Botrimarina mediterranea: one gene and its partner. The protein of the gene in region 1 binds, or shares a complex with, the protein of each later gene. Links are inferred from orthologs where the notes say so. Each region holds a gene or a part of one and is shown on either strand. Other genes may lie near its edges.

The links. The genes of interacting proteins can lie anywhere in the genome.
Region 2: the proteins of trxA (region 1) and Spa11_RS08165 are in contact, whole or in part, in an NMR structure (PDB 2IPA), measured with the Bacillus subtilis proteins. The link is inferred for Botrimarina mediterranea from one-to-one orthologs.

Annotation. Positions count from the first base shown.
Region 1 is NZ_CP036349.1:1,315,362-1,322,711, reverse strand. Bases 1,704-4,515 are described here. They hold trxA (thioredoxin), read right to left. Parts: upstream 3,366-4,515; coding sequence 3,042-3,365; downstream 1,704-3,041. Other genes in these bases: Spa11_RS05270 (DMT family protein), read left to right, coding at 4,393-4,515; Spa11_RS05275 (thioredoxin family protein), read left to right, coding at 3,666-4,244; Spa11_RS05285 (coiled-coil domain-containing protein), read right to left, coding at 1,704-2,704. In the rest of the region: Spa11_RS05295 (pyridoxal phosphate-dependent decarboxylase family protein), read left to right, coding at 1-190; Spa11_RS05290 (hypothetical protein), read right to left, coding at 306-917; more of Spa11_RS05285, read right to left, coding at 1,247-1,703; more of Spa11_RS05270, read left to right, coding at 4,516-4,749; Spa11_RS05265 (hypothetical protein), read right to left, coding at 4,878-5,120; Spa11_RS05260 (PDZ domain-containing protein), read right to left, coding at 5,273-5,923; Spa11_RS05255 (DUF2817 domain-containing protein), read left to right, coding at 6,239-6,976; Spa11_RS05250 (class I SAM-dependent methyltransferase), read right to left, coding at 7,134-7,350. UniProt on the Bacillus subtilis protein: Participates in various redox reactions through the reversible oxidation of its active center dithiol to a disulfide and catalyzes dithiol-disulfide exchange reactions.
Region 2 is NZ_CP036349.1:2,030,415-2,035,643, reverse strand. The notes cover bases 1-2,961. They hold Spa11_RS08165 (arsenate reductase ArsC), read left to right. Parts: upstream 1-1,248; coding sequence 1,249-1,674; downstream 1,675-2,961. Other genes in these bases: arsM (arsenite methyltransferase), read left to right, coding at 2,841-2,961; arsB (ACR3 family arsenite efflux transporter), read left to right, coding at 1,711-2,769; Spa11_RS08170 (ArsR/SmtB family transcription factor), read left to right, coding at 884-1,255; Spa11_RS08175 (hypothetical protein), read left to right, coding at 379-660; Spa11_RS08180 (PEP-CTERM sorting domain-containing protein), read left to right, coding at 1-234. Outside these bases: more of arsM, read left to right, coding at 2,962-3,728; Spa11_RS22865 (hypothetical protein), read right to left, coding at 3,793-3,939; Spa11_RS08150 (amidohydrolase), read right to left, coding at 3,947-5,229. UniProt on the Bacillus subtilis protein: Catalyzes the reduction of arsenate [As(V)] to arsenite [As(III)]. In vitro, can dephosphorylate para-nitrophenyl phosphate (pNPP).

The DNA.
Region 1 (7,350 bases):
CGCCGCCGTGCAATCCTCCGGCGTCTGCTGGTGCGGCGGGACGACCTGGGAAGGCCGCCCCGCGATCCGCATCAGCGTGTCGTCGTGGGTGACGACCGCGGAGGACGTGACGCGCTGCGTCGCGGCTTTCAAAGCCGCCCGCGCTTTATCCCCCTCCCCTAACCCCTCCCTAAAAGAGGGAGGGGGATAAAAACAAAATTGTAGGAGGCGTCTCCAGACGCCGTTTACGGTATCCATTCCGAAACGGGATGGTGCACGTAATCGGCGTCTGGAGACGCCTCCCACAGACGATTCGATATTGGCGATTAGGTGCGGACCTCAGCCGCGCGCTCTTCAACTCGCTCAACGCGGCGGCCCTTCGTCGCCTGCAGCTCGATCCGCTGGCCCCACAGATAGAAGATCAACCCGAGCACCACGCCGACGCCTGCCGACGACAGGACCGAGAACGAGCTCTGCGTGAACGTCGAGTTCTGCGTCGCCGCTTGCGTTGTGAGCACGAGGCCCACGAGGCTGACGATGAGGCCGACCGCGTCCGAAAGGATTTCGCTGAGGCTAAAGCCTCCTCGCGTGAGCACCACGAGCTTGCCGAGCGTCAGTTGCAGCGCGAAGCTGACGACGCCGACCGTCATGATGCAGAACGCGACCCAGTGGAACGCGGGGAACGAGAAGGCCTCGGCCAGCTGGTAGATCGGCGCGAGGACGCCGCCGGCGATCTCTTGCGCCTGGGCGTTCTGGTCGATCGCGGCGGCCGCCGCCGTGGCGGTGTCCTGAGCGCTCTGTAGCGTCTGCTGCGCCTTGCCGTTGAGGTCGCCCGCGTCTCCGCCGGTAGTAGCCGCCTCCTGCGCCCAAGCCGGCGTGAGCATCACAAGGCTCGCCAAGCCCAACATCACAGACTGCCGAAGACTGGCCGACATCATCTTAAAACTCCTGCTTGAGAGACCCGCTGAAAAGCGAAACCATGCAGGCACTTCGCCAGAGGCGCGGTCATCTTGGCAACAATTCACGCAACAAATCGCAACAAAATGCGGAACTACAGCGGAAAGTCTCGCGCAGAGACGCGGAGACGCAGAGTAAGAAAGATGGTGAGGGCAATGTCTCACGCAAAGGCGCGAAGACGCAAAGGTTTTTAACTCTTCTTCTTTGCGTCTTCGCGCCTTTGCGTGAGGCTTACATCGGCACCTCCGCGTCTCTGCGTCTCTGCGTCTCTGCGTGAGACTCGACGGCAAGATGACGAAAGCAAGAACGCCTAGGCCGCGCGGTGGATTTTGAGCTCCGGCCCGCGGATCTCCGCTAGTAGGTTGCGGACCTGGTCGCGGTACTCTTGGCGCTCGGCGGCCCAGCGGGCTTCGAGCTTCTCGAACTCGCGCTGCTGGCGGTCGAGTTCATGCTCGCGGCCTTCGAGCCGGTCGGCGGCGTCGCCGAACTCTTCGTGGCGGCGGTTGGCCCACTCGGTGAGCGCCAGCCGCTGTTGCTCCAGCCGCTTGAACTCGGCGTCGAGCTGCTTGGCAGCGTCGCGAAGGGCGCCCCGCTCATTGGCGATGTGCTCAAGCGTGTGGCCGTAGTGGTCGGCGAGCTGCGCGCGGACGCGGGCGATCGAGCGGGTGAGCGTCGCCGGCGCGAGGACGCCCGTCAGCTGCGCCCAGGTTTCTTCCGTAGCGAGCCGCATCTCGAGCACTTCACGTTGCGTGTTCTCGAGCTCGGTCTGCAAACGGCGGAGCGACTCGGCGCGGCGGTCGAGCTCGACCTCGCGGCGTTCGACGCGTTCGGCCGAGGCCTTCGCCTCGACGCGCCAGGCGTCGCGGTCGGCGCCGATCGCGGTGCGGTCGCGGTCGCTGCGGAGGCGGATCTCGGCCTCGCGCTTCTCGACGTCGGCTAATCGCCGGGCGAGCGCCGCGCGCTCGTCGGCGAGCAGGCGTTCGGCGATCGCCAGGTTGGCGTCGCGCTCGGCGGCGGCGGCGAGTTGCTCTTCGAGCTCGGCGACGCGGCGTTCGGTGGCGTCGAGCCGCTCGAAACGCTTGACCGCGGTTTCGATCTCTTTGTGCCGAAGGGCGAGGCGGTGCTCACGTTCATTGAGCGATTGCTCGGCCTCTTTGCGGGCCTCTTCGAGCTGGCTCAGCTCGGCGCGGCGTAACTCAAGCTCGGCGGCGTTCCGCTGGTTCTCACGATCCTTGTCGGCCAACTGCGTGGCGATGGCGTCGAACTCCTTCGAGCGGCCGTCGATCTCCTTGCGCTGCCGGTCGAGGCTGTCCAGCTTCTCGGCGAAGCCGGCTTTCGCGCGGGCGAGCGAAGACACCTCGTGGTCGAGGTTCGCTTCGCGGGTGTCGAGTTCCTTCTCGCGCGCCTCGAGTTGGGCGAGCAGCTTCGGGTCGGCGGTCGGTCGTTGGAGCGTCGCCTCGCGGGCTTCGAGCGCGGCGCGATCGGCTTCGAGGTCATTGCGGGCGGCGGCGACCCGGGCTTCGAAATCGGCCTCTTGGGCGTCGAGCTGCGCGGCGCGGGCCTGCAGCTCGCGGCTGCGCGACTGGAGCCACTGGGCGAGCTGCCCGGCGTGCCCCTCGGCCGCCGGGGCCGAGGCGAGCGACGGCGCGGCCGTCGTCAGCGCCGGCGCGGCTTCGAGCCGGACCACCGACTCCGAGAGCGGCGCCCGGCTCGCGGCGGGGCGCCCGGTGTGGGCCGAGTCGATGCGGGCGTGCTTGGGATCGCTCATCGCGGGCGTCTTCGGTAGCTGGTAATGCTAGCTGGCAAAGGCCGTACAACCGGTACAGTCTTCCATCGTTCGTATCGGCCCGCGACGAGGGGGACTTGAGGCCTCGCGCAGAGACGCGGAGAGCAAGCGAATGTCCAATGACCAAGCCCCAATGACCAATGCGGAGATCAGCGGTCAGGGACCAGCTCCAGATGCAAGTCGTCCTGATTACTGACTTCTGACCCCTGATTACCTCATTGGTCATTGGGGCTTGGTCATTGGTCATTCCAAAAAAAACGAAGGCGACGGACCAATTGTCCGTCGCCCTCGGCGTTGTTTCAGTTGTCAGATGCCCGCTTCAGTCCTTGGCGGAGTTGATCGCTTCTTGCAGGCGGTTCTTGGCTTGGATGCCGACGAAGCGGTCGACCACCTCGCCGCCCTTGAAGACCATCAGCGTGGGGATGCTGCTGACGCCGTACGTCTGGGCGGCGCCGGGAGCGTCGTCGACGTTGAGCTTCGCGACCTTCGCGCTGCCCGAGTTCTCGCCAGCAAGCTCTTCGATCAGCGGGGCGATCTGGCGGCACGGGCCGCACCACGGGGCCCAGAAGTCGAGCAGCACCGGGACTTCGCTCATCAGGACTTCTTGTTCGAAGTTGCCGTCGGTGATTTCAAGAACGCCCATGGGGACCTCTGCTGGGGGTTGAGCGAAGGCGTCCCTTGCTTGGAACAACCATCTCTCGGCTTGCGATATTGGATTGTAAGTCAGCGGCCACCGTGGGCCGCGGGGGTTTCGACCTAAACGTCTGCGCCGCGTGATTTTAGGGCGATCTGCCCAGGTGTCAACGCTGCGCCCGAAGGCCGCGGGGTGGGAGCGTTGCCCGAGCGGCCCGGCCGCGGTCTACTCGGGAGAGGCGTCGCGCCCGAGCCGTAGCAGGGACGAACGCGGCGAACGCATGCCCCTTAAGACGCAGGAGACCTCACGATGGTTCGTACGCCCAGCACGATGCTCCCCCTCGGCACGCCGGCCCCGGACTTCGCGTTGCCGGACGTGGACGGCAAAACCGTCAAGCCCGGCGACTTCTCCGATTCGAAGGGCCTGTTGGTGGTGTTCATGTGCAACCACTGCCCCTTCGTGATTCACCTGGCCGAGGCCCTCGCCGCCTTCGGGGTGGAGTACCAGGAGAAAGGCTTGGCGATGGTCGGGATCAGTTCCAACGACGTGGACAACTACCCGGCCGACTCGCCTGACAAGATGGCCCTCGAGGCCGAGGCTCGGGGCTACACGTTCCCTTACCTCTACGACGCGACGCAGGACGTGGCGAAGGCGTACCGCGCGGCATGCACGCCCGACTTCTTCTTGTTCGACGCGGACCACAAGCTGGTCTACCGCGGGCAGTTCGACAGCAGCCGTCCTGACAGCGGCGTGGCGCCCACGGGCGAAGACCTCCGCGCCGCGTGCGACGCGGTGCTCGCCGGCGAGAAGCCCAGCGACAAGCAGCTGCCCTCGATCGGCTGCAACATCAAATGGAAGCCGGGGGCGGAGCCGGATTATTTTAACTGATGCGACTAGCGACTTGCATGTGAATGGATTCCTGTGAGAGGGGTCTGCAGACCCCCGATGACGGCATCCATTCCGAATACGGCATGGGGCGCGTCATCGGGGGTCTGGAGACCCCTCCCACAGAATCTGCGATTCCATTCGACCAGATATGCCCGCGATCCCGACGACGATCTTGCTGCTGACGCTGTCGAACGTCTTCATGACCTTCGCTTGGTACGCTCACCTCAAGGACCTCAGCGGCAAGCCTTGGGTTGTTGCGGCGATTGCGAGTTGGGCGATTGCATTCTTCGAGTACCTGCTGCAGGTGCCGGCGAACCGCATCGGCTACACCAGGCTCGACCTGGGGCAACTCAAACTGCTGCAAGAGGTGATCGCGCTGTCGGTGTTCGTGCCGTTCGCCGTCTTCTACATGAAGGCGTCGCTGCGGTGGGACCACCTATGGGCCGCGTTGTGCATCGTCGGGGCGGTCTACTTTGTGTTCCGCACGCCGGCGACAGCGGGTTGACGTTCAAAGGCGAGCCGTAAGCGTCAGCGCCCGGAGTTGCGTCACGGTGGATTCTCTCGGCAGCTCAACTCCGGGCGCCTACGCTTACGGCTCGCCCTCTCTTACGCGCCGCTGACCGAAACTCAAGCTCAGCGCTCGCAGCTGGCGAGCGTGACGCGATTCGCATCGCTCTGTTGACGGACGATGCGGTAGATGACCCGAGACTTCGGGATCGGCACGGGACGGCTCCTCGGCGCCACAACGGGCTCCGAAATCGAAACGGCGGCGTCCTGACGCGGGGCCATTTCACCGCCGCCCGCCAGCGTTGCGACGAGGACCAGTGTGGCTAGGCAACCGACGAGGGCGACGATGCTTAGGATGCGACCGGTCATGGTTGTGACTCCGTCAGAGGGATGGCGGCGTTGGGAAAGTCCGTCCCATCGCCGCTAAGGGTTACAACGACGGGCGTGGAGTTGGCGCGCGCCTCGGATTAAAAAAAAGACCGCCCCAGGGGTCCTGGGGCGGTCGGCTCGATGGCTCGGGCTCAGAAGGAATGGGCCGGGGCCGTCACGCTGCTGGCGACCGGGGCCGCGACGGTCGGGGCGGGAGACCCCGACGAGATCGGCCGAACGCTGACGGCGACAACCCGCCCGCTACGGACGTTCACCACCGTCAGTTGCACCAGCTGCGCCGGTGGGGCGACGAATGTCTGCGCCGTCGTCGGCGAGGCGCCGCCGAAGCCAACGGCCGATTGCAAGAGCTGGACGCCGTGCTCGTTGCTGTAAGCGTTCTGCAAATCGACGCCGCCGGCCCGCAGCAGCACATCGCCGGTTTCCAAGCCCGCCTGAGCCGCCGGGCTGCCCGGTGTGACGCTGGCTACTTGCAAGCCTCGGCCATAAGCCGTGTTGGCGATTTGGAGGCTCATGCCGAAGTAGTAGGCCCGCGGCCCGGCGATCGGCTGGTAACCGGGATTGCCGATCACGGTCGGCGCCGGCTTGTAGCTGGGATAAGAGATTGGCTGGGTGTAGGTCGGAGCGGGTTGCTCCCAGCCTGGGCCGGGCTGGGGGTAAGGGTGCGGCTGCGGATAGGGGTGGGGCTGGGGAGCTGGTTTCCATCCGCAGTGGCCTCCGGCCAGGGCGACCTGGGGGGCGATGACAATGGCGAGGGCGGCGGTCAGCACGGCGAGGCGGGACATCGAAGGCTCCAAGGCAGGAGTGAGAGCGGGAGGGAACCGAACGGATTCGCCAGGCCTTCTGGTCCGGCGTGGCTGCTCCCCTCTCCAAGCTCATCGCATGCCAGCAACGCGTCTGACGAGTGCTAAGCCAAACGATCACAAATACTTAGAGCAAATACCAAGTCCAGCGACTGATTCGGAACTGCGCACACAGGAAATCAAAACGACTTCCAGCACCACCAGTAAGATGTCTAAATGAATCCGGTGTCTTCTGCGCGAATCTGGTAATGGGATGCGGGCGACGATCGGAGTAGCGTGGTTTCTATGAGCAACACCATGAAGCGTCGCCAGACCGCGGTCTCTCTCCTGGTCTGCGTTGCGTCCGCCCTGACGGCGCCCTCACGGAGCGAAGAGGTCACCCTCGGCCAGAGCGTTGAGGGGCGGCCGCTCACAGCACGTGTCCACGGGCCCGAGGATGCCCCAGAAACGCTTCTAATCGTCGCCAGCATCCATGGGACCGAACCCGCCGGCACGCCCCTTGTGGAGCGTCTGGAGGCCTGGATGAAGGGGCACCCAAAAGAGTGGGGTGGCAAGCGGATCGTCATCGTCCCCGTGGCGAACCCCGACGGCTACGCCAAGCGGGAGCGGTTCAACGTCCACGGCGTTGACCTCAACCGCAACTTCCCCGCCGACAACCGGACCGAGCACACCACGCACGGCGACGCGCCGCTGTCGGAGCCCGAGTCGCGGGCGTTGATGCGGGCCCTGCGGACCTACAACCCGTCGCGGGTGGTGAGCCTGCACCAGCCGATCGACTGCATCGACTACGACGGCCCCGGCGAGGCGCTCGCCCAGGCGATGTCCGACGCCATCGACGGCCGGCTGCCCGTGAAGAAACTCGGCGGCCGCCCCGGCTCGATGGGCTCGTATGTAGGCGAGACGCTCGGCAAGCCGATCATCACCGTCGAGTTCCCGAGATACGCCGAGAAGCGTTCGACTGACGAGCTGTGGGACGACTACGGCGCGGCGCTCGTGGCCTTCATCCGCGGCGTGCCTGACAATCAACAGGATTGAGCGAACGCGATTGTAGGAGGGGTCTCCAGACCCCGATTACGGTATCTATTCCGAATACGGCATGGTGCCCGTCATCGGCGTCTGGAGACGCCTCCCACAACTGGGCCTCCCACAATTGGGCCTCCCACAATTGGGCCTCCAACTGGGCTTCACGGACTCAAGCAGCGGGGCGCAGCACCACGTACATGTTGTCGCCCAAGAGCGGGGCGCTGCGGTGATCGACCTTGTAGCCCGCTTCTTCGGCCAAGAGGCGGAGCGTTTGCGGCGTGAAGTAGTTGACGTGGTCGGGGAAGCGGAAGCCGCACCAACGCTTGCCGCGGAGGCGACGGTTGAGCGACGCGTAGTTGGGCACCTTGATGATCGCGGCGCCGCTT
Region 2 (5,229 bases), 710 kb from region 1 along the record:
GTGGTCGGCAGCGGCGACCTCTCCGATGGCGCCGGCGGCACGCTAACGGGCGTCGCCCGCGATTCGCTGGGCAACGCGATCCTCGACAACTGGCTAACCTACGACTCGGCCGGCTTCGACTACCTCGGCCTCCCGACCGGCGCGGTGGGCGTGCTGAACTCCGTGCCCGAGCCGACCAGCGCATTGCTGACCCTTGTCGGCCTCGCCGCAATAGCGGCGCTTCGTCGCAGCTAAACCTTTTGCATCTCCTGTGGGAGGCGTCTCCAGACGCCGATTACGGCATCCATTCCGATTAGACATGGTGCGCGTAATCGGCGTCTGGAGACGCCTCCCACAGTTCCTTTTTTCGATCGCTCATATTAAAGCCAGGAGGGCCCGATGCGTTGGTACAGCGCTTGGTTGGAAACGGAGTTCACCGTGCATCACTCTCCCGGCGTCGCGCGGGCGTGGCTGCGGATGGAGCCTACGGGGGATTGGTACCTCGTCACCGACCCTGGCGGCTACGACCTGCCCGAACGCGACGGGCCGTTCGTCGTCACGCATGTCGCCCGTGGCCCCGAGCACGACGAGGACCCGCAGCTCTTGCCGCACCGTGCGGCGCTCGCCGCATGGCTGCGCGACCGGACGACGTGCCGCATCCCGACGGACAGCCGTCTCTAAACGGATGAAGTAAAGAGAGCTCACCACGACGGACACGACGAGCACGACGGCCTGCCACTAGGCGTCACGTTGTCTCGGCAATTAGGCCGTCGTGTTCTTCGTGTCCGTCGTGGTTCAGTCCTTTGGCACATTGCGGACTTTTCGTCTCCGAGCACAGTTGACCGGAGTCCGCTGTCGATCTAATATTTCGTTAGTTGGCGAAACGTAAAATCCACCGGCGATCATGAGAGACCTCCTCGCTGTCACCAAAGCCCTCTCGGACGAGAACCGCGTCCGCGCGCTGGGGCTATTGCGCGACCGCGAACTGTGTCTCTGCCAGATAGTCGAGGTCCTGGCGTTGGCGTCATCGACCGTGTCGAAGCACATGTCGGTGCTCCACCAGGCGCGGCTCGTCGAGTCGCGTAAGGAAGGCCGCTGGGCTCATTTTCGGCTCGCGGAAGAGGATTCGCCCGTTGAAGCCCGGCAGGCGCTGGAATTGGTGCTCGCAAGCCTTGCCCGCGACAAGCAAGCCAAAGCCGACCAGCAGACCCTCAAGGTCGTCCTCAAAATGCCCCCCGAAGAACTCTGCCGCCAACAGGCGAACTGCAAATGCTAAAGGTGCTCTTTCTCTGCACGGGCAACTCGTGTCGTAGCCAGATGGCCGAGGGCTGGGCCCACCATCTGAAGTCAGACACCCTGGAGGCCTACTCGGCCGGCGTCGCCACGCACGGCATGAATCCGCACGCCATCGCCGTCATGGCCGAGGCCGGCGTCGATATCACGCCGCAGCACAGCAAGCACGTCGATGAACTAGCGGACGTCGAGTTCGACTACGTCGTCACCGTCTGCGACAACGCGGCCGAGTCGTGCCCGATCTTCCGCGGCGCCGCAAAAGTGGTGCATCGCCCGTTCGACGACCCGCCGCGCTTGGCGCGCGAAGCGGCGAGCGAAGTGGAGGCTCTTGGGCATTACCGGCGTGTCCGTGACGAGTTACGTGACTACGTCGCGACGCTGCCGCAATCACTGCAAGGTTGATCGCTGACAGGCGCCAACGCGCCTTAGGAGATTCAGATGGACCAGAGCACGGCCACGATCGGCTTCTTCGAGAAGAATCTGACCTACTGGGTCGCCCTCTGCATGGCGGCGGGGACGCTGATCGGGAAGTACCTCCCGGCAATCCCCGAGTTTCTCGGGCGATTCGAGTACGAAAAGGTCTCGATCCCGATCGCGGTGCTGATCTGGCTGATGATCTTCCCAATGATGATGAAGGTCGATTTCGCCAGCATTCGATATGTCGGCGCGAACCCGAAGGGGCTCTACGTGACGTGGGTGGTCAATTGGTTGATCAAACCTTTCACGATGTTCGCGATCGCCGCTTTTTTCTTCTTTGTCGTCTTCAAGTCATTGATTCCGCACGACCTCGCCAAGGACTACCTCGCCGGCGCCATCCTACTCGGAGCGGCGCCCTGCACAGCGATGGTCTTTGTCTGGAGCCATCTCACACGCGGCAATGCGGCATACACGGTAGTGCAGGTCGCCACCAACGACTTGATCATCTTGGTCGCGTTCACCCCGATCGTTGCGCTGCTGCTCGGGGTGAGCGGGGTGGCAATCCCGTGGGGCACGCTGCTGCTGTCGGTGCTGCTCTTCGTCGTGATTCCGCTCGTTGCCGGGATCGCAACGCGCGCCGCTGTCATCAAGCGACACGGCCTTGACTACTTCAACCACACGTTCCTGGCCCGCTTCAATAACGTGACCATCGTCGGCTTGCTGCTGACGCTCGTACTGATCTTCTCTTTCCAGGGACACGTCATCCTCGACAACCCGCTGCACATTGCGCTGATCGCGGTCCCGCTGGTGATTCAGACGGTGCTGATTTTCTTCATCGCTTACTTGACCTGCCAGAAGATGCGGTGCCCCCACAACATCGCGGCGCCGGCGGGGATGATTGGCGCTTCGAATTTCTTTGAACTGGCGGTCGCGGTCGCCATCACGCTTTTCGGCCCCTCGTCGCCCGTCGTGTTGGCGACGGTGGTGGGCGTCTTGGTGGAAGTCCCGGTGATGCTGGCGTTAGTGGCCTTCGCCAATCGTACTGAGGGATGGTTCTCCGCGTCGCCCGAACACGTTTAACACCGAGCGATATTTCCCACGGCTCAGATCAAACGGCAACGCAATCCAACAACTACCTCCGGAGCCCAAGCATGAGCGCCTCGAACGAAGTCATCGACCAAGTCCGCACACAGTATTCTGCCGTCGCGACGCGGGGGCTCTCGAGCGACCACGCCGGCGTGAAGGCCGTCGCGGAAGCCTTCGGTTACTCGGCTGAGGAACTCGCCTCAATCCCCGCCGAGGCGAACATGGGCCTCTCGTGCGGCAACCCCACCGCGACCGCTCGGCTGCGTGCCGGCGAAGTCGTCGTCGATCTCGGCTGCGGCGGCGGGCTCGACGTACTGCTGGCGGCGCCGAAGGTTGGTCCGACCGGTAAGGCGATCGGCATCGACATGAGTCAGGAAATGATCGACCTGGCCCGCCGCAACGCCGCCAAGAGCCGGGTCGAGAACGTCGAGTTCCATCTCTCGACGATCGACAAGCTGCCGCTCGAAGAGGCAACGGTCGATTGCGTCATCAGCAACTGCGTCATCAACCTCGCCCCCGACAAGGGCGCCGTGCTGCGGGAGGTCTTTCGGGTGCTCAAGCCGGGCGGCCGCGTCGCGGTGAGCGACATCGCCTTGAAGCAAATGCTTCCCGAAGAGGTCGCCGCCAATCTGTCGGCGTATGTCGGCTGCATAGCGGGCGCGATCCTCATCGACGAGTACCGCCAGACGCTCCGCGACGCGGGCTTTGAAGCGGTCGAGGTTCTCGACACGGGCGCCGACCTCAACGCCTACGCCAAAGCCGAAAACGCGGCCTGCTGCGTCCCCGCGCCGGCGGAGGATGGCCTCCCGGTGGTGGAGCTCGGCGGCTGCTGTGGCTCAACGCCGCCCGTCGCGACTTCCGAGATCCATAGCCAGCTCGTCGATCTTTTGACCCGCTACAACGTCAACGCGTTCGCCGCGAGCGTCCGCATCTTCGCGGTAAAGCCGGCTTAGAACTCGGGAGGGAACTCCGGCTTCGTTTGGGCGACCAAAGTTCTATCGCAACAACTTCCCCCCCTTAGCAGCCTGTTGAACAACCGGCTGCTTGATCGAAGGATACGATCATCAAAAACAGCGGCTTTGAAAAAGCCGCTGTTTTGCGAGCCGCGACGAGCTTTGCTCCGAGCTTGGCGAGGTTGAAATACGCCACGATGGCGTATTTCAACAGGCTGTTAGACGCCGCACCCACAGCCCGTCTCCCATACTCGCCCATCGGCGGCCATCACCGGCAGGTGCTGGTGCGCCGGTGGCGTGGGCTTCGTGTTGTCGTAACCGCCGAACTTCGCGACAGGCGACCAGTCGGGACTTACCGGCGGCGTTGCGGGGGCAAGCGACGCATACTCGCTTGCGCCGTATACCACACGGCCGCCGACGATCGTTAGTAAACTCTCAATCGCGCGGATTTCGTCCTCTGCGACGGTGAAGTAATCGCCGCTCAGCACCGCCATGTCGGCGTACGAACCCGGCGTGAGGCGACCCTTGCGGTCGTCCTCGCCGCTGAACCACGCGCTGCCGTGGGTGTAAAGCCGCAAGGCCTCTTCGCGTGTTAGCCGGTCGGCCTCGGCGTGGAGCACCGTGCCGCCGACGGTTTTGGACGTCACCATCCACCACAGACAGGTCCAGGGGTGATAACTCGCCACGCGCGTCCCATCGGTGCCGGCGCCGACCGGGAGCCCCATCTCGAGCATCCGCCTCAGCGGTGGGCGGCGTTTTGCCGATTCGATCCCGTAGCGGCGGATGTAGTACTCGCCCTGGTACGCCATGCGGTGCTGGATCGCGACGCCGCCGCCGAGCGCTTGGATACGGTCGAGATTGCGCTCGCTGACGGTCTCGGCGTGGTCGATGAACCAGCGCAGTTTGTCGATCGGCGCGTCGCGATGCACGCGCTCGAAGATGTCGAGGAAGCGGCCGATCGATTCGTCGTACGTCGCATGAATGCGCCATGGCCAGCGCGCTTCAGCCAGCGTCCGGACGACGGCTTCGAGCTCTGCTTCCATCACCGGCCGTAGGTCGGGGCGCGGTTGCAGGAAATTCTCGAAGTCCGCGGCGCTCCAAACGAGGTTCTCTCCGGCGCCATTCACTCGCAGCAGATCGTCGCCGTCGCCGGGGTGGGTCATGCCGAGCCAACGGCGATAGTCGGCGAGCTCGGCGCCCGACTTTTGCGCGAACAGGCTATACGCGATCCGCACGGTCAGATGCCCCTCGTCGGCCAGACGTTTCACGACGGCGTAGTCGTCTGGGTAATTCTGACCACCCCCACCGGCGTCCGACACGCTCGTCACGCCGAAGCGATTGAGTTCGCGCAAGTAATGTCGGGTCGAGTTGAGCTGGTCATCCGGTGATAGCGTCGGTGCGTTCGCAATTGTCGAGTACAGGATCAACGCGCTGGGCTCGGCGATCAGCAGGCCTGTTGGATTGCCCCGGCCATCGCGGGCAATGAGTCCGCCGGGGGGAT